Regions from separate parts of the Mesorhizobium sp. J428 genome, predicted to be linked through region 3. Evidence: riboswitches for the same ligand, from Rfam matches in the RefSeq annotation. Region 3 holds a riboswitch; each other region holds the start of a gene.
What was found. Region 3 has a riboswitch for cobalamin ahead of LRS09_RS20500 (TonB-dependent siderophore receptor). Riboswitches for the same ligand answer to the same signal wherever they lie in the genome.
Positions count from the first base shown of each region.

Region 1: another riboswitch for cobalamin. It lies ahead of LRS09_RS08285 (ribonucleoside-diphosphate reductase subunit alpha); the one in region 3 lies ahead of LRS09_RS20500 (TonB-dependent siderophore receptor).
Region 2: another riboswitch for cobalamin. It lies ahead of LRS09_RS24905 (aromatic ring-hydroxylating dioxygenase subunit alpha); the one in region 3 lies ahead of LRS09_RS20500 (TonB-dependent siderophore receptor).

Region 1 is NZ_JAJOMX010000001.1:1,672,804-1,679,405, reverse strand. It holds gene LRS09_RS08295 (RtcB family protein) at 529-1,920, shown strand; gene LRS09_RS08290 (Gfo/Idh/MocA family protein) at 2,010-3,041, opposite strand; cobalamin riboswitch at 3,137-3,346, shown strand; gene LRS09_RS08285 (ribonucleoside-diphosphate reductase subunit alpha) at 3,455-6,346, shown strand; partial or broken gene LRS09_RS08280 (ribonucleotide-diphosphate reductase subunit beta) at 6,486-6,602, shown strand, end outside.
Region 2 is NZ_JAJOMX010000001.1:4,934,026-4,940,627, forward strand. It holds gene LRS09_RS24885 (hypothetical protein) at 1-415, shown strand, start outside; gene LRS09_RS24890 (GFA family protein) at 515-907, opposite strand; gene LRS09_RS24895 (sulfite exporter TauE/SafE family protein) at 1,235-1,987, shown strand; gene LRS09_RS24900 (hybrid-cluster NAD(P)-dependent oxidoreductase) at 1,998-3,089, opposite strand; partial or broken gene LRS09_RS24905 (aromatic ring-hydroxylating dioxygenase subunit alpha) at 3,106-4,353, opposite strand; cobalamin riboswitch at 4,466-4,671, opposite strand; gene LRS09_RS24910 (DUF922 domain-containing Zn-dependent protease) at 4,742-5,350, opposite strand; gene mazG (nucleoside triphosphate pyrophosphohydrolase) at 5,418-6,242, shown strand; gene hflX (GTPase HflX) at 6,259-6,602, opposite strand, start outside.
Region 3 is NZ_JAJOMX010000001.1:4,084,776-4,091,377, forward strand. It holds gene LRS09_RS20490 (serine hydrolase) at 1-674, opposite strand, end outside; gene LRS09_RS20495 (porin) at 814-2,148, opposite strand; cobalamin riboswitch at 2,304-2,506, shown strand; gene LRS09_RS20500 (TonB-dependent siderophore receptor) at 2,658-4,457, shown strand; gene LRS09_RS20505 (ABC transporter substrate-binding protein) at 4,703-5,515, shown strand; gene LRS09_RS20510 (iron ABC transporter permease) at 5,512-6,501, shown strand; gene LRS09_RS20515 (ABC transporter ATP-binding protein) at 6,501-6,602, shown strand, end outside.

The DNA of each region.
Region 1 (6,602 bases), 2.4 Mb from region 3:
AGGACTACAGGTAGCGCGCCCGCTTTCGAGCGGGAGGTCGGGTGTTCGATTCACCCCCGCAGGCAACCGCGGTAGCGCAGCAGATCGGTCCTGCCGATCCTTGCCGCCAGGCATGGAAGGGCGAATGCAGTCAGGACTACAGGATAGAGCACCCTGCTTCGGCCGGGAGGTCGGGCGTTCAAGTCGCCCCTCGCATCCGTATAGGTGCGAAGTAGCTCAGAAACCGTCGTGACGTTTCTTGTCGCCAACCCGGAAGGACGAATGCGTGCAGGACTACATCGGTAATGGCGGTTCGAATCCGCCCGACGGGCCGAAAGGCCTGTCGAGAGTCCTGCAGCCTCTTGTCGTCCGACCATCGATACCAGCGCCGGATGCCGGCGGGACTACAGGTAGACGCAGCCCCTCACGGGGTGGCCGAAAGGCGTGGAGGATCGAGACCTCCCTTCGTTCCTGGCGAAGTGGCGGAAAATCGTCTCGCAACCCTTGCCGTCGCTGGACTGAATGAACGGATGAATGTGGATGGATGAGATGGTTGACGTGCTGAGTGGACAGGATCTGATCGACGCCGGACTGGCGCAGGGCAAGTGGTTCCGTGACGCGCTGGCGGCCGGCAACGAGGTGCTCGCGCGCGGCGGCTCCCATGCCGAGGCGATCGCGGCTGCGCGAGCTTTCGAGCCGCCGCCGGCGATCCCGCTGCATGCGCAGGACGCGGTGTCGTTCCACGTCAACATCGCGGCCGAGAACGACCACGAGGCGGCGAACGTCGCGGCTGTGAGCAACTCCATGCGCGTGCTGATGCGCACGCCGGTGGTGCGCGCCGGCGCGATCATGCCCGACGCCTGCCCGGCGGGCCCTCTTGGGACGATTCCGGTCGGAGGCGTGGTGGTCTCCGAGGCCATTCATCCCGGCATGCACTCGGCCGACATCTGCTGCTCGATGGCGATCTCGATCTTTCCGGGCGTGTCGCCTGCCGCCCTGCTCGACGCGGTCCATGCGGTGACGCATTTCGGACCCGGCGGGCGGCCGCGCGGCCAGCAGATTCGGCCGCCGGCGGAGCTTGCCGCGCGAATCGACGCCAATCCTTATCTGCGCGACAACATGAGCGTGGCGATCGAGCATTTCGGTACGCAGGGCGACGGCAACCACTTCGCCTTCGTCGGCACGCTGAAGTCGACCGGCGAGACGGCGCTTGTGACCCATCACGGTTCGCGGGCGCCGGGCGCACGGCTCTATTCCCGCGGCATGAAGATCGCAGAGGACTTCCGCAGGCGGCTGTCGCCGGCGACCCTGCCCCAGAACGCCTGGATTCCCGCCGACACGCAGGAAGGCGAGAGCTACTGGGACGCGCTGCAGACGATCCGCGCCTGGACGAAGGCGAACCACGAACTGATCCACGACCTCGCGGCGGAGCGTCTTTCCGCCAAGGTCGGCGACCGGTTCTGGAACGAGCACAATTTCGTCTTCCGGCGCACGGACGGCCTGTTCTACCACGGCAAGGGAGCGACGCCCGCCTTCGATAACTGGGCGGACGACGCGACCGACCTGACGCTCATCCCGCTCAATATGGCGGAGCCGGTGCTGATCGCGCGCGGAAAGGATGCAGCGCATGGATTGGGCTTCTCGCCGCACGGCGCGGGGCGCAACTTCTCGCGCACCCAGCACAAGCGGCTTCAGGGCCACCGGAGCGTCGAGGAGATCTTCGCCGAGGAAACGAAGGGCATCGACGCGCGGTTCTTTTCGGGTGTCACCGACATCTCGGAACTGCCGAGCGCCTACAAGAGCGCGTCCGCCGTCCGTCGGCAGATCGAGGACTATGGCCTTGCCGAGATCGTCGACGAAGTGCTGCCCTATGGCTGCATCATGGCCGGCGACTGGGAGGCCAACGCGCCTTGGCGGAAGAAGCGGCTGCTGCGTTCCTGATGAGCAAGCACCATCCAGAACTGTGTGGGGGGATGAGAATGATCCGCTTCTCGACCCGGAAGTAAGCGGCCTGCTGCAGGCGATTACCGTCAGCTCGCCTCGCAGCGGACGGGCCGGCCTGCGCGGCCGGTCTCGATCAGCGCGTCGATCAGGCGGTGGACCTTGAGAGCTTCCTCGCCGGTCACCTTCGGGTCGCGGCCGGTGCGGATCGCCTCGACGAAATCGGCCATGACGGCTCGGTGATAGTCGTGCGGGAAGGCCATCGGGTCGGCTCCGGTGCCTCCCGCCGAGCGGTCGGGTTCCATGGCGATCTTCCGGCCGTCCTGAAACTGCACGAGGAGTTCGGTGCCGCGCAGCAGCGCGGTGCCCTTCTCGCAGGTGAGGATAATCTCCTCGGGGAAGCCGGGATAGGCGGCCGTCGTCGCGTCGATCGTGCCGATCGCACCATTGGCGAACCGCGCGGCCGCACAGACCATGTCTTCCGCCTCCATGCGGTGAACCGGCGTGGTCGTCGTGAACCCGGTCACCTCCTCGACCGGGCCGGCGAGGCTTAGCATCAGGTCGAGCGTGTGGATGCCCTGCGAGATCAGCACGCCGCCACCGTCGCGGGCCAGAGTGCCGCGACCCGGCTCGTCGTAGTAGGACTGGGGACGCCACAGCCGGATGATCGTGGAACAGCCGACGATGGCGCCCAGTTCGCCCGCGCGCAGCATCTCCGCCAGCTTAACCCCGGCCGGCCGGAACCGATGCTGCAGCACGACACCGAGCCTGACCCCCGCCTTGCGGCAGGCGGCCACAAGTTCCTCGGCGCGCGCGGTGGTGATCTCCAGCGGCTTCTCCATCAGCACATGCTTGCCGGCCTCCGCGCAACGCATCGCGATGTCGCGATGCGTGTTGGCCGGCGAGAGAACCGCCACCGCTTCGACGCTGTCGTCGTTCAGGATCGTGTCGAGGCTGTCGCAGAGCGGAAAAGGAAATTTCGCGCCGAAAGCCTGTCGTCGTTCTTCGCTGCGCGCATAGGCATGCGCGACCTCGACCGTATCGGCCAAACCCGTCAGTCCGCGCGCATGCGGTGTCACCGCCATGCCGAGGCCGACAATCGCAATGCGTGTCTTCGTCACGTCCACTTCTCCCAAGGCTCGGTGGCGAAACATAACCGACACGGACTTTCACACAACAGTTGAAGCGACCTGTTGACAGTCCGAGGGCCTTTCCTTCTAGATGTTGTGGTCATGGTTCTTCCGAGTCGTTCCAGCTCGGAAGCTAAGAGGGAAGCCGGTGCGTGTTCACAATGCCGGCGCTGCCCCCGCAACTGTAAGCAGTGAGCTTGCGTCGAGTTTTGCCACTGGTGCCCGACGGCGCCGGGAAGGCCGACAAAAGCGGCGACCTGCGAGCCAGGAGACCTGCCGTGACGGATCTGAACGAACCACGGGCGGGGTGTCCCGGCGGTGCGCTGTGTCTGCGTGCGGCTTGAGGAGCCCGCGTCCGGCATGCGTTCCACGCCATCCCCGTCCACAACGCCTACGGGGAAAAGATGCCGGCGACTGCGACACTCGACACCAAGGGAACCTCACCGGTTCCACCCTCCCTCGACACCGGTGCGCGGCGCGACGCCGAGCCCGGCTACCGGGTCATCCGGCGCAACGGCGGCCTGACGCCGTTCGATCCCACGAAGATCACCGTGGCGCTCACCAAGGCCTTCCTGGCGGTGGAGGGCTCGACGGCGGCCGGTTCGCGGCGCGTCCATGATGCTGTGGAAGGCCTGACCGAGCAGGTCGTTTCCGCGCTGACAAGGCGCGCGGGCGAGGGTCGCATCTTCCATATCGAGGACGTGCAGGACCAGGTCGAGCTCGCCTTGATGCGCGGCGAGCATCACAAGGTAGCGCGCGCCTATGTGCTCTACCGCGAGGAACGGGCGCGCGAGCGCGCCGCCGAGAAGGCCGCGGCCGTCGAACAGGCGGCGCCGTCGCTGCACGTCAAGGCCGAGGACGGCGTGCTCCTGCCGCTGGACGAGGCGCGGCTGGCGCGGATCGTCGAAGAGGCCTGCGACGGTCTCGATGCGGTCTCGGCCCAGCCGATCCTCGCCGAGGCACGGCGCAATCTTTACGACGGCATCACGCTCGACGAACTGTCGCTCGCCCCGATCCTCGCCGCGCGCACGCTGGTCGAGCAGGAGCCGAACTATGCCTTCGTCTCCGCCCGCCTGCTGCTCGACCGGCTGCGGCGGGAGGCGCTGTCCTTCGTCTCCGGCCGGACGGAACTGGCGACGCAGGCCGACATGGCCACGCGCTATGCGAGCTATTTCCCTGATTTCGTGAAGACGGGCATCGAAGCCGAACTGATCGATCCGGAGCTCGGCCGCTTCGACCTCGCCAGGCTGGGCGCGGCCCTGAAGCCGGAACGCGACCTGAACTTCCAGTATCTCGGCCTCCAGACCCTCTACGACCGTTACTTCCTGCACACGAAGGGCAAGCGGTTCGAGCTGCCGCAGGCCTTCTTCATGCGGGTCGCGATGGGGCTGGCGATCCGCGAGATCGACCGCGAGGCGAGGGCGATCGAGTTCTACGACCTGCTCTCCTCGTTCGACTTCATGGCCTCGACGCCGACGCTGTTCAATTCGGGCACGACCCGGCCGCAGCTCTCCTCCTGCTTCCTGACCACGATCGGCGACGACCTCGACGCGATCTTCAAGGGCATCAAGGACAATGCGCTGCTCGCCAAATATTCCGGCGGTCTCGGAAACGACTGGACGCCGGTGCGCGGGCTCGGTGCTCACATCAAAGGCACGAATGGCGAGAGCCAGGGCGTAGTGCCGTTCCTGAAGGTCGCCAACGACACCGCGATCGCGGTCAACCAGGGCGGCAAGCGCAAGGGCGCGGTCTGTGCCTATCTCGAGACGTGGCATGTCGACATCGAGGAGTTCCTCGACCTGCGCAAGAACACCGGCGACGACCGCCGCCGCACGCACGACATGAACACGGCCAATTGGGTGCCCGACCTGTTCATGGAGCGCGTCGAGGCCGATGCCGAATGGACGCTGTTCTCGCCCGACGAGGTGCCGGATCTGCACGACCTCTACGGCAAGACGTTCCGCGCGGCCTACGAAGCCTATGAGGCGAAGGCGGCAGCCGGCGGCTTGAAGGTGTTCCGCAAGGTCCGCGCCGTGGACCTGTGGCGCAGGATGCTCACCATGCTGTTCGAGACAGGGCATCCCTGGATCACGTTCAAGGATCCCTGCAACATCCGCTCGCCGCAGGGCCATGTCGGCGTCGTGCACTCCTCCAACCTGTGCACCGAGATCACGCTGAACACGTCGAGGGACGAGGTGGCGGTGTGCAATCTCGGCTCCGTCAACCTTGCCAACCACGTCACCGAAAAGGGTCTCGACCTCGACCGCCTGGCGAGGACAGTCGGCACGGCGATGCGCATGCTCGACAATGTCGTCGACATCAATTTCTACACGATCCCGGAAGCACGGCGCTCGAACCTCAGGCACCGTCCCGTCGGTCTCGGCCTGATGGGCTTCCAGGATGCGCTGCAGGTCCTGCGCATCCCCTATGCGTCGGACGCCGCGGTGGAGTTCGCGGATCGCTCAATGGAGGCGATCAGCTACAATGCGATCTCCGCCTCGGTGGATCTTGCCGCCGAACGCGGGCGCTATCCGAGCTTCGAGGGTTCGCTCTGGTCGAAGGGCATCCTGCCGATCGATTCCATCCGCCTGCTGGAGGAGGCGCGGCCCGGCGTCGAGATGGATGCAACCTCGACGCTCGACTGGGAGACGCTGCGCAGGCGGGTGAAGACCACCGGCATGCGCAACTCCAACACGATGGCGATCGCGCCCACCGCGACGATCTCGAACATCTGCGGCGTGTCGCAGTCGATCGAGCCGGGCTACCAGAACCTGTTCGTCAAATCGAACATGTCGGGCGACTTCACCGTCGTGAACGCGCAGCTCGTCCACGACCTGAAGACGCGCGGCCTGTGGGACGAGGTGATGGTGTTGGACCTGAAATATTTCGACGGGTCCGTCGGCCAGATCGACCGTGTGCCGGACGACCTGAAGGCGCTCTATGCGACCGCGTTCGAGATCGACACCGCATGGCTGATCGAGGCAGCCTCGCGCCGGCAGAAATGGATCGACCAGGCGCAGTCGCTCAACCTCTACATCGCCAATCCGTCGGGCAAGAAGCTGGACGAGCTGTATCGCCTGGCGTGGAGGAAGGGGTTGAAGACGACCTACTACCTGCGCTCGCGCTCGGCGACCCATGTCGAGAAGTCGACGCTGAAGGGCACGGACGGCAAGCTGAATGCGGTGTCGGCCGTGGTCGCCGCGGCACCCGTGTCCCAGCAGATCATCGTCAATCCGGACGCCGCGTGGGGCAAGGCCTGCGCCATCGATGATCCCGACTGCGAGGCTTGCCAGTAAGACTGATTGCAATCGAGCAATCCGGCGCCGACCCTCACCTGCCTGACGGCATACCCTCCCCGTTCACGGAGAGGATGGCCCGAAGGGCCGGATGAGAGGCGGCGCCGAGCGCTCAAGGAATTTCAAGGAGAACAAGAAAATGCTCGACTGGTCCGAACCGAAAGCCACCGCGGCGAATCTCATTCCCAATGCTCCCGCCGTCGACGCCACCGGCCTTGGCGAGATCGAGCGCGGCGGTGCGCGCGTGTCGGTGGAC
Region 2 (6,602 bases), 850 kb from region 3:
GGAGTTCAAGCGACTCCAAAAACGCTTTTTTGACACGTACTCACCGGGCCAAAAGCCTCAACAGCTGTCGATGATTTTCATAAGTTTCGATCATGCGGCTGGACTCAGCGGCTCCAAGATTGCCCCGCTTATTCACGACGCGGAGACCCAGGCGGCAGCATTCCGACATATCGAAGCGAATTGCCAAACCGTCTTCGAATGGGTCCGCTCATTCGCAAACTCCAACGAAGCGCTTAGACTCTATAGCGAACACGTGTGGCTTCGGGCTTCCTGGTATCCGTTGGTATTTTACGTCCTGATCAGTTCGGTTCACGGCAAGAAAGCCGCTGTCGACTATGCGAGAAACCTTGGCGCAAAGGAACTACCTCGAATGATGGCGGAAATGGCTGAGTTTCTCAGGGTCGAGCAGCCGTAAAGCCGGCCCTCGCTGCAGAGGCATAAGTTCCATAATCTATCTTATGCGATCGTCCGATGCGGTGGTGAGCAGCCGTCGAACGGCACCGTTCACGCCACCCTACTCCTCAAACCGACCGGTGCCGTCGCGATCGCGCTCGTATCGTCTCGTGACCGGAAACGGCGGCAGCCAGGATTCGCGGCGGATGGTCCACAGTTCGTAGGTCGGCAGGAATTGGTCGGGCGCGTCCAGCGATCCCAGGCTCACCTCGACCTCGTCGCCGGTGCGGGCAAAGACGGACGAGCCGCAGCGCGGACAGAAATGCCGCCCGGCATAGTCGCGGGTCTCGCCCTCGATCGTCACCGCATCCTGCGGGAAGATCGCGGACGCGTGAAAGAGCGCTCCGTGATGCTTGCGGCAATCCAGGCAATGGCACAGCCCGACGCGGTATGGGCGCCCTGACGCCACGATCCGAATGTCGCCGCACAGGCAGCCCCCCGTGAATCGCTCCATGCTGCGTCTCCATCTCGAACTGCCGGAAGGAAGGATGCACCTCTTTGGACCTCGACGGAAGCTTGTTCACCCAACAACCTGTGTCAGACTGCCGAATATTTCAGATATAAACCGCTGTTTTTGCAATGAAAACTGAATTTCACCCGGGCGATTTCGGCTCTTCGTCATAGCCTAGGATTTTTATGCTCAATCCGCCTCGAGACGGAAAATCGCCCGGATTTGCGCCACGGCATGGGAAACGCTATTCGGGCAGGACAGACTGTGCGGAGAGCCCGCTCCTGTTCAGTCCTTCGATGCTCAACGACCACCCTCGCCTGCGATGAATTGATGGACTGGACCACGGCGGTAGTTCTGGCAGGCGCTGCGGCCGCGGGCTTCGCGCAAGGCGTCTCCGGCTTCGCCTTCTCGTTGGTGTCGCTGTCGATCTGGGTCTGGGCGATATCGCCGCAGCTCGCCGCGCCCATGGCCGTCTTCGGGTCGCTGGCCGGCCAGTTGGTGACCTTGCCTTGGGTCTGGCGCGGCTTCGACCTCGTGCTCCTCATGCCGCTGGTCATCGGCGGTCTTCTCGGCGTGCCGCTCGGTATCTTCCTGCTGCACTGGCTCGACCCGAACCTGTTCAAGCTGGCGCTGGGCATTTTCCTGCTGATCTATTGCCCACTCACTCTGCTGCTGCCGCATGACTTCCAGTTGCGCGCGGGCGGCCGCTTCGCCGACGCCGCCGCCGGCTTCATCGGCGGGGTCATGGGCGGACTGTCGGGCGCGTCTGGCCCGATCCCGACGCTGTGGACCACGTTGCGCGGTTTTGCAAAGGAGACGCAGCGCGGCGTGCTGCAGGCGTTCAACATCGCCATGCACGTGGCAACGCTGACCGGATACGCCCTCGCCGGCACGATCAACCAGGATACGCTCGGCATGTTCGCCCTTATCGCCCCGGCGCTGGCGATCCCGGCGGTCCTCGGCGTGCAGGTGTTCCGCCGCATGCCGACGCCGGCGTTTCGCCGGCTGGTCCTGCTGCTCCTGGTCCTCTCCGGTATCGTCCTGTTTTCGGGCAGCGTCCGCGCCTTTCTCGGATCGCTGTAGCCGCGCGCCCTCAGGCTTCGATCTGGACTGTGCCCAGCGGCCGCGAGCAGCAGGCCAGGATATAGCCGTCGGCGATCTCGTCATCGAGGATGCCGCCATTGTGCTGCATGTCCACCGGACCGTCGCACTTGACCTTGCAGGTGCCGCACAGGCCGAATTCGCAGGCCGCCGCGATCCTGACGCCGGCCGAGCGCGCCGTCTGGAGAACCGTCTGGCCGGACAGGCAGGACGCCTCGACACCGGAAAGGCTGAAGGTGATGGGCGTCGCCTCTGCAACCGTGCCATCAGCCGGTGCGGCGACGGGGGGCGCCTCTTCCCCGGCCGGCGCAGCGAAGCTTTCCTGATGATAGCAGGCCATGTCGAAGCCGGCATTGTCTAACATTGCGCGAACCGCCTGCATGAAGGGCTCGGGGCCGCAGCAGAACACTTCCCTGTCCCGGAAATCCGGCGAGAGCAGTGGCAGGCGCACCGCGTCGATGCGGCCCATATGGCCGAACCAGCTCTCGCGGCTCGACCGTTCCTCGATCAGGAAGCCGAGCGACAGGCCGGGCATCCGGCTGCCGAGAAGCTCGAGTTCCTTGCGGAAGATAATCTCTTCCGGCCGCCGCGCGCAGTTGACGAAGGCGACGTCCGTCCACGGCGCGCAGTCGTTCAGCCAGCGCAGCATCGACATCATCGGCGTGACGCCGGAGCCCGCCGATATCAAAAGATATTTGGCTGCGGGGTGGCGATGGAGCGTGAAGTCGCCGGCGGGGCCATAAGCCCTCAACAGCGAACCCGGGCGGACATTCTCGAACATCCAGCGCGTGCCCAGGCTGCCCGGCTGCGCCTTGACGGTCACCGCGATCGAGAACGGCCGCGACGGGCTCGACGACAGCGTGTAGGTGCGCATCAGCGGCTCTTCGCCGACCGGGAGCTCAAGCGTGACGAACTGCCCGGGCTGGTACCGGAACCAGGTCTGGTTGTCCGATCGAAACGTGAACGTCTTCACCTCCGGTGCCTCGTCCGTCACGCCGATGCATTCCAGCGTCTGCAGACGGTCGTTCCAGGGCGTCATCTCGTCGAGATGACGATAGAGGGACGGGGCGGCGAAGGCGTTCATGGTCCCCTCCCCGTGCTCAGGCGACGCTGCGCAGCGCAGGCTTGCCGCTGCCGGAGAGACGCGGCTCGATAAAGGCGCGTTACCACTCGACGAACTGCATCACGCCGCCCTCGTGGTCCGGCGAGTAAGGTCCCGGCTCGTAGGCGGGCGACTTGATGCCGAAGGCGTTCTCCTCGACGATCCGCCGGTCCTGGTCGTTGGTCTCGGTCCAGACATGGGTGAGCTCGGCAAGATCGTAGTCGACGCCTTCGACCGCGTCCTTGTGGACCAGCCATTTGGTCGTCACCGCCGTTTCCGTGGCGCTGATCGGCAGCACGCGGAAGGTCACGGCGTGGTCGCCCAGGATGTGGTTCCACGTTGTCGGATAGTGGTAGAGCAGCAGCGAGCCGATGCGGTCGGTCGATACGTCGTCGGACAGGTTTTTCCTGACCGCGCGTCTGCCGGTCATCGTGTAGCTGACCGCGTCGCGCAGCAGCGGCACGCGCGTGGTGCGGTACTGGCCGTCATCGGCGATGGTGAAGCGGCTGGGCAGGCCCGCCGCCTCGCAGCGCTGCCAGTGTCCGACGATCTCGGGATCGCCTTCCGCGCCCTGCACGCCGGTGACAGTCGGGGCCTCAGGGAAGGTCTTGCACAGTTCGGGATGATTGCCGGCGCAGTGATAGCACTCGCGGTTGTTTTCCCAGACGAGCTTCCAGTTGCCCTTCTCGACGATCGTGCTCTCGAAGGCGACCTTGGCCTCGGTGAGCCGATGCGGCTTGAAGAACGGCTCGACGGTCGCGCGGAAGGGGGCAAAATCGGCAGGTTCTTCGGCAAGACAGATGAAGACATAGCCGCCAACCGTCTCGCAGGCGACCGGCTTCAGCGAGAATTGCGACGGATCGAAGTCCGGTCCCATCTGGCGCGCGAAGAGCAGTTTTCCGTCGAGATCGTAGGTCCACTGGTGATAGGGGCAGACGAGCCGCGCCGAAGCCCCCTTCCCGCCCGGACACACCCGGCTGCCGCGGTGGCGGCAGGAATTGTGGAACGCCCTCACCTGCCCTTGCCGGTCGCGCACGATCACCACGGGATAGTCGCCGACCTGCAACGTCACATAGTTGCCGGGCTTCGGGATCTCGCAGTCATGCGCTGCGAACAGCCAGTCGCGATACCAGATCAGTTCCAGATCGACCTGGAAATAGTCCGGATCGGTGTAGAACGGCTGCTCGAGACTGTAGCCGTCGCGCCGGTTGCGCAGGCGGCGCAGCATGTCGTTGCGGATATCCATGTCCTGTCCTCGCGGTCCAAGGACTGAACTGGTGGTGATTTCAGGGAAGAGCATCCGCGCACGGCATTGCCGGGCACGAAGATCTGCCGCTTGACCGCCCACCGCGATCAGTCGAGTTCATCATGTCCAGGGCTGGTTTCCGGGCTTCGGAGCCGTCCTGTCGGACTGTCTCGACACCTTCCCGGGTTCGGCACCCAGTGGTCTCCCGTCGAGACGTTCAGCTCCGCTACCGTTGCGGGGGCAGCGCCGGCCTTTCACCGGCTTCCCAATTCTCCGGCGCGTTCATCGCGCGCCGGCACCTCGGACACGCTGATCTAAGCACCACCGCTCGATTCCGGGCCGCAGGAAAGCGACATCCACGGGGCAAAAGGCGACAGGACGATGCGGGCTACTTCGCCGAGATCAGGGCGCGGTCGTATTTGAACTGCTGGCCGCCGTCGCCGAACCAGCTCGCATCGAAGCTCGCCTGCTTGCGCTCGTGCCATGCCTGGGACGAGGTCGCCTGCCGCTTCCCCTGCTCCACCATCCCGGCGCATTCCCGGCGCGCATCGCCTTTCAACCGCAGAATGTCGCGCTCGACGCGCCTTGCATATTCGAGCGCGATGTCGCGGTGGCGCTTCTCGTGCCGCCACAGATGCGCTTCGAAAGCGGCCCACGCCTTGCGCACGGAAGCGCTCCCCTTCCCTGTCCACTTCGGGATCCGGTAGATGAACGCGATGTGCACATCGAGGCCGGTCACGACGCACCGGGTTCCGCTGACGCCGGCCTTGATGCCGCGCACGTCGAAGGTCATGCTGGTCGTTGCCACCTTGTGGTCGCGCTGGCCGGTGAGCTTCGGCCCTTTCCTGGCGATCTGCGCATAGATTTCCTGGCCGGTGCGGCCGCTCACCGTGTAGTGGATGGTCTTCTCGCTGTAGGTGACTTTGGCGGCCGAGTCGGACAGGCTCGGGGCCGCCAGGAGGACACCAAGGGCGATTGCTCTCAGGCTGGACTTCACGCGTCGTGGTCTCCCGGCTGACCGGGAGATCCGGTGCGCCGAACCAAATTATTGCGCGTGTGGACAAATGCAACCGTCGAGAGATATCGCCCGCCTCATCGAGATCATGGCCGCGCTGCGGACGCCAGGCACGGGCTGCGCGTGGGACCTGGAACAGACCTTCGCGACCATCGCGCCCTACACGGTCGAGGAGGCCTACGAAGTCTCCGACGCGATCGCGCGCAACGACCTGACCGACCTGCGCGACGAGCTCGGCGATCTGCTTCTCCAGGTCGTATTCCATTCCCGCATCGCGCAGGAGGCGGGCGAATTCGAGTTCGGCGACGTCGTCACCGCGATCACCACCAAGATGATCCGCCGTCACCCCCATGTCTTCGGCGATGCGGAGGCACGCGCGGCCGGCTCCGCCAAGGGCCAGTGGGACCGCATCAAGGCCGAGGAGAAGGCAGAGAAACGGGCGGCACGCATTGCCCGCGGCGAGAATCCGGAGGACCACGGGACGGGTTTCCTCGACGGGATTCCCGTCGCCCTGCCCTCGCTCACACGCGCGTTGAAGCTGCAGCAGAAGGCGGCGACGGTCGGCTTCGACTGGGGCGCGGCAGCGCCCATCCTTGACAAGATCGAGGAGGAGATCGGTGAGTTGCGCGCCGCGATGGCCGCCGGACGGCAGAGCGAGATCGCGGAGGAGTTCGGCGACATCCTCTTCGCGGTCGTCAATCTTGGCCGCCATCTCGACGTCGATGCCGAGGCCGCGCTCGCCGGAACCAACGAAAAATTCCGCTCGCGCTTCCATTTTGTGGAAAAGGCGCTTTCCGACGCGAAATCAAACCTGAATGATGCATCTCTTCAAGAGATGGAGGAGCTTTGGCAAAAGGCAAAGGAAAGGTCATAATAGGCTGATTCAGCACCTATTTCTGCCCGACCTTCGCGTTAAATTCGGCCAGCGCTGCAGGTGTTGCGCGAAGTTCGAGCGTTACCGACCCGTCATCATTGTCTTTTCGGGACTGGATCGCCGCGTTGCGGTAGAGCCAGTCGATCGAGCCGAGCTGCTCCGGCGCGAGGACAATCGTGGCGAGCGTCAGCGCGCCGGATATCCGCGCCTCCATCAGGTCCAGCAGCTGCGAAATGCCTTCGCCGGTGACAGCGGAGATCGCGATGGGCGGTTCCTTGTCCGGCGCGCGGCCCTCTTCGAGCAGGCGATGCCGGGTGCCCTCTTCCAGCAGGTCGATCTTGTTCCAGACCTCGATCACAT
Region 3 (6,602 bases):
ACGATGCCGAGCATGTCCGTGTTGGGGGAGGCATAGGCGAAGACTTTCCCGTGCGGTCCGTCGGCTTTGGGCAGCCCGATCAGCACGGCTTCCATGCTTTCCGGCTTCGTTCCGGACCTCTCCGGGTTCCACAGCATCGAACGGCGGTAGCGATCGAAGTCGCCTTCGAGGTCCAGATAGTCTTCGACGAAACCCAGGCTGACGGTCATGTCGAAGAGGTGCCGCACGGTGGCCGTTTCGTAAGCCGAGCCCGCTGGAACCTGCACATAGTTCGACACCGGCGCCGACGGATCGAGCTTGCCGTCGCCGACGGCGATCCCTGCCAGCATGCCCGTCACGGATTTCGAGATGGAAAATATGAGGTGCGGTCGGACTGTCGATCCGTGGGGCGCGTTCCATTCGGCAACGACGTTGCCGTTGCGCATTGCGACAAAGCAGTCGCCATGTGCCAGGGCGAGGTGCTCGGCGGCCGGTACCTGTGTTCCATCCGGCCGCGTCAGCGTCATGGTCTCCAGGCGTGATGCGCCCGGGCTGCCCGCATTGCTCTCAATCCCGCTGGTAATCGTCGCGGTTGGAACGAATTCGCTGACGTTGGCAAAGCTCCATCGATGATACGGCGCCTCGCGCCAGTTCGAGAGCGTGATGTTCTGGCGAGTAAAGGGAATGGCTGTCATCGGGAGGATCTCAGTGCGCAGACACTATTGCGTCGCGAGCGCGGTCCGGCAATCCCGATCGGGTTGGTTCAGCCGGAAAAGAAAAACCCGGCGGTTGCCCGCCGGGTCTTCTGGATATCACGCTGATCTGATCTGTCGATCAGAAGAAGCGGGTGAAGCGGAGGATGCCGGAAAGCGTGCCGTCCTCAAGATCATTATCGTCATAATTGAGTTCGGTCCGAACCTCGAAGTTCGTGACCGGCACCCACACCAAGCCGAGGTCAGCAGACCAGCCATCGACGCCCGACGAAATATCAGTTCCGGCGAGGTAGAAATCGTTGAAATACTGCACGCCGACCGATGCCCCGAAGGTCTCGGTGAACTGGTGATAGTAAGACGCCAGCACAGACCATTCGGAGTTGCCCATGGTGGAATAGGCAGTCCAACTGCTGCCAGCACCATACTGATGGTCACCATCAGCATAGTAGCCGATCAGTCGGAAGGACGAACCTGGCATGTTCGGCACGTTGATCTGGGTGCCGATCGAAGCCGCGAAGCCACCATCGTTTACACCGCCAAAGCCATCCGGGGTGCCATCAAAGCTCTCATCGTATGCCGCACGCGCCCACACGGCGCCCCAGTCGGCACCGTATCCAATCAACGCCACGACATCAGGCACATACCCTTCGCCGTCCAACGTATCGTCTTCCAGCGAAATCGTGCCGAAGAAGCCATTGGAGGAGAAGTTATACTGAATCAGAGCACGCTGCTGGTAACCGTAATAGAGGCCACCCCAAGTGTGCGAACCGAAGCTCGAAATACCATTGACTGTCTCGGCCCAAGCCGATTCGGTGTAACCCATCCGAAGGCCACCCAATTCGATGAAAGCCTGATCAGCTGCGACTTTGCCGTCGCCGACGCCGTTCCAGTCAGCCTGGAACCGAATATAGGAGCGGAGAGTACCCCACTCGGTCTCAGACCGCGCGTCGAAGTTCACACGAGCGCGCACGCTCTTGTTCCATCCGTCACGGGCAAAAGCCCAATAGTTCGGAGTGTCACCAGCGCCCTCGCTTGTCGCACCGATCTGGTACCACACATAGCCCGAGATCTGCAGGCAGGTTTCGGTGCCGGGGATGTAGAAGAAGCCCGAACCATAGGCGTCGCAGACGCGAACATATTCCACCGGCTCCGGCTCGGGCGCCATGACGGCGTCCGCGGCATTCGCACTGGTCGCCGCTGCGAGGGCAGCCGCCGAGCCGAGAAGAAGGCCCCTAATATTCATTGTTATGCTCTCCGTTTCGAACTGTTCCCGAAAGCGCCAGCGGTCGGCTGCTGTGCGTCCCTTGCCGAATTTGTGCGGGACTTCTTTTGCCAGTTCAACAGGAACGTCGCCGTTTGGCCGCATTTCCGGCCAGTTGCGGCGGCTCTGTTGCGGAAATGTGACTGTTGGCTGACTGCGAATTGTGCAGATGGCGTGGTTTCGGTCGCTCTGCACCCGGCATTGGCTAGTTGCGCGCATTTTCAGGGGACTAGTCAATCGGTCGAACCGTTTCGAATCGCTGGAGAATCGGCAAACTGAAGCACGTCGCTCCCTCCGCTCTGTCTGGTTCGCCGCTGTGCCGCGCAATTGACCGCGCCCGGGCGGCTTGTTACGAGATTCCCGCCGAAGGTTTCCGCGTCCTCGGGGCGCGGATGAAAAGGGAATACGGAACGGGATCGTCCCCAGGCCGTAGCTGCCCCCGCAACTGTGAACGGTGAGGCGCATTCACGAAGCCACTGGGCGCAATGCCCGGGAAGGCGAATGCGCCGACGAGCCGTGAGCCAGGAGACCTGCCTTCGACGTCACCTTCCGGATGCGGGGAGCTTCCGGGGCTGTTTCGAACAGCGGTGGCGAGAAGTCATCGCTGGGTCGGGATCGCAACACCCCACCAGCGCAAACGCAGTCTGATCCGGCAGGGACCGGTGGGGGATGATATGAAGGTTTACGGGGCAAGGACACTTACATTGGCGGCGCAGACGGCGCTTGCTGCCATTCTTCTTGCGGGGACGGCGCCGGCAGAAGCGCAGGAAATCGACATCGGCGAGATTGTGGTGACGCCGAACCGCACGCCGGGCGACAAGACTAAAACCGGCTCCAAGGTAGAGAAGGTCACGAAGAAGGAGATCGAGGAGAGGTCGCAGCCGACGGTCATCGACTATCTCGATACCGTTCCGGGCGTCGCGATCAGCCAGCCGGGCAGCGTCGGCGGCGAGGGGTCCCTTGCCGTGCGCGGCCAGCCCAAGCGGTATGTGAAGACCTTGTTCAACGGCATAGATATCGGCGACCCGACCGCGCCGCAGGTCCAGACGTCCTACCAGTACCTGCTCACCGGCGGGATCGAGGAGATCGAGGTTCTCAAGGGATCGCAAAGCACGCTCTACGGTTCGGAAGCGATCGCGGGCGTGATCAGCCTTTCGACGTTGACCGACTACAAGATCGGCGTGCAGCACCTCTTCCACATCGAAGGCGGCTCCAACGGCACGGCGCTTGGCCGCTACGGCCTGCGCGCCGCGACGGAGATGTCCCGCGCCGGGATAAACATCACCGGATTCCGCACGGACGGCATCTCGTCAGCGGCGAACGGCACTGAACGTGACGGCTATGAAAACGTGACCGTCGATGCTGCTGCCGAGCATCGCTTCAACGAGAATTTCTCGGTGTTCGGTTCGCTTCTCTACATCAATGCCTCGGCCGAGTTCGACGATTCCTTCCCGATCGGCGACAATCTGACCGCGACCAACCACAGCCGCCAGCTGGCGGGGCGCATGGGTTTCAATCTCGATCTCATGGACGGCCGCGCGCGCAACACCTTCTCCGTGCAGGGTTTCGACATCGACCGGTCGATCACCGGCACGTTCTTCGACGGCGAATATCTCGGCGATCGCGTGAAGGCGGACTATCAGGGCGCTTTCGACGTGACGGAGCGGATCACGCTCCAGTATGGCGCCGACTACGAGCGCCAGTCGATTGAGGTGCCCGGCGCGTCTGCCGATTTCACCATCGGCGGAGTGTGGGGACAGGCGGTTTTCCAGCCCGTCGACAGCCTGACGCTGACGGCCGGCGGCCGCTATGACGACCATAGCGCGTTCGGCGGCTACGGGACCTATCGCGCCTCGGCCTCCTATGCCTTCCCGACCAACACCCGACTGCACGCCTCGGTCGGCACGGGCTTCCGCGCGCCGAGCCTGAACGAACTGTACGGCCCGTTCGGCGCCAACCCGCTCCTGCAGCCCGAGACGAGCATCAGCTACGACATCGGCGTCGAGCAGAGGCTGGCGAACAATCTGATCGCCGACGTCACGTTCTTCCAGATCGATATCGACAACCTGATCGCCTATTCGGGCCCCGGCTACAACCAGGTCCCGGGCGTGACGACCTCGCGTGGCGTCGAGACGTCGGTTGCGTGGACGGCGACCGAGTGGCTCAGCCTCGCCGGCTCCTACACCTACACGGACTCGCACACGGCAACCGGCGCGCGCAACATCCGTATTCCGCGCCATGCGATCGGCCTGTCGACGGTCGTGCAGCCGGCGGAGAAGTGGACGTTTTCCGCCTCCGGCAAGGTCGCGCTCGATACGGTCGATTCCGGCGATTTCCAGCTGGACGACTATTTCCTGCTGAACGCGAAGCTCGCCTACAAGCCGACGGATGCCACCGAAGTCTATGTCCGTGTCGAGAACGCCTTCGACGTCGACTACCAGACGGTCCGGGGCTACGCCACGCCGGGCTTCTCCGCCTTCACGGGCGTGAAGGCGACGTTCTGATGGATGAGCGTCCGGCGGCAGAGGGGAAAGGCGGCGCCCTGCGACGCTCCCCTCCGTCCTGCCGGACATCTCTCCCCGCAGGGGGGAGGTTCCCAGGCTCCGCGCTTTCGTCCACCTTGCACCGCTGGGGTTCGGCGAAACCTTCCGAGACAGCCAATCTCCCCCCTCGTGGGGGAGATGTCCGGCAGGACAGAGGACGGCGCCACAGAGCGCCTATCCTCGCATTCGGCCTGAGCCTTGGGTTTGTGAGCGTCGCGGTCGCCGCGCCGCCCTCCCGCGTGATGTCGCTCAACGTCTGCACCGATCAGTTGGCCATGCTGCTCGCCACGCCCGGCCAGCTCGTCTCGGTGTCGGAGCTCGCGTCGGACCCTGGCCTTTCCTTCCATTCCGCGCTCGCGACTTCCTATCCGCACAATCGCGGGCTGGCGGAGGAGGTGCTGGTAGCGAAACCGGACGTGGTCATCACGGGCGCCTATTCGCTGCACAACACCACGCCGCTCCTGCGCCGCCTCGGCTACCGGATCGAGGAATTCCAGTATTCGCAGACGCTGGACACGATCCCGGGCGAGATCCGGCGCATGGGGGCGATTCTTGGTGCTACCTCCCGCGCCGAAGAGATGGCGTCTTCGTTCGAAAGCGAGCTGTCGCGCATCGAGGCCGGGCGGTGCGGATCGCCGCCGACCGCCATCGCCTACGACCAGAACGGCATCGCCATGGGTGCCGGCTCGCTGGTCGACTCGGCGATGCAGGCGGCGGGCCTGCGCAACATCGCAGCCGAGCTTGGTTATTCCGGCATGGCGCCGTTTCCGCTTGAACTGCTGGTCGAGAAGAAGCCCGACATCGTCGTGCTGCCCGAGCCGCTGGCCGACACGCCGGCGCTGGCCGACCTGATCGCCTCGCATCCGGCGATCAGGGCCCTGGGGCAGGGCACGCTGCGCATTCATCTGCCGCGCGGTTCAGCTTCCTGCGGCGGGCCGTTCGTCATCGAGGCGGTGAAGGCGTTGGCCGAGGCGCGGCGGCGTGTCGTCTCTTGCCCGCCAGGCGGGTCCGCGCCATGAGCCGCCGCGCGCTCATCGGGCTGCTCGCCGCCACGACGGTGGTCTTTCTCCTGCTGTCGCTGCTGACCGGGCCTGCCAGCTACGGCCCGCTGGAGAGCATCCGGGCGCTGGTCGCAGGCGGCGACGAGGCAGCATCGATCATCCTGCGCGAAATCAGGCTGCCGCGCGCCCTGCTCGGTCTCATGGTGGGTTTCGGCCTCGGCGCTTCGGGCGCGGCCCTCCAGGGATTCCTGCGCAATCCGCTGGCCGAGCCCGGGATCATCGGCGTCTCGGCCTCGGCGTCGCTCGGCGCTGTGACGGTGTTCTACAGCGGCCTTGCCGGTGCTTCGATCCTGGCCTTGCCCGCCGGAGCACTCGTCGGGGCCGCCGCCTCGGTGCTGCTCCTGCTCGGCATATCCGCCCGGCACGGTTCGACTTTGACGCTCATTCTCTCCGGCGTCGCGCTGTCCAGCCTTGCCGGCGCGCTCACCTCGCTGGCTCTCAACCTCTCGCCGAATCCTTTCGCCAGCTACGAGATCATCTTCTGGCTGCTCGGTTCGCTGAAGGATCGCTCGATGGTCCACGTTTTTATCGCGCTGCCCCTGATGGTAGTTGGTGCTGCGCTCCTGTTCGCCTCCAGCCGCGCGCTCGATGCGCTGACACTGGGTGAGGAGAGCGCGGCAAGCCTTGGCATCGACATGCGCCGGGCGCGGCTGTCCGTCGTTGCCGGTGTGGCGCTGATGGTAGGGGCGGCCACCGCCGTGGCGGGCGCCATCGGCTTTGTCGGCCTCGTCATGCCGCACCTGATCCGCCCGCTTACCGACCGCATGCCTGGCAGCCTGATCCTGCCGGCGGGACTGGGCGGCGCCGCGCTGCTTCTCGCCGCCGATGTTGCGGTGCGGGTTGCTATCCCCGCGCGCGAATTGAATGTTGGCGTGGTCACCGCGCTCATCGGCGCGCCGTTCTTCCTCTGGCTCGTCGCGCGTACAAGGCGGGAGACGTTGTGATGCGGCTTTCGGCGCGCGAACTTTCGATCAGTCTCTCCGGCCGCCGGGTCCTGGACGGCGTCTCGATCGACCTCGAACCGGGCCAGGTGGTCGGCCTGCTC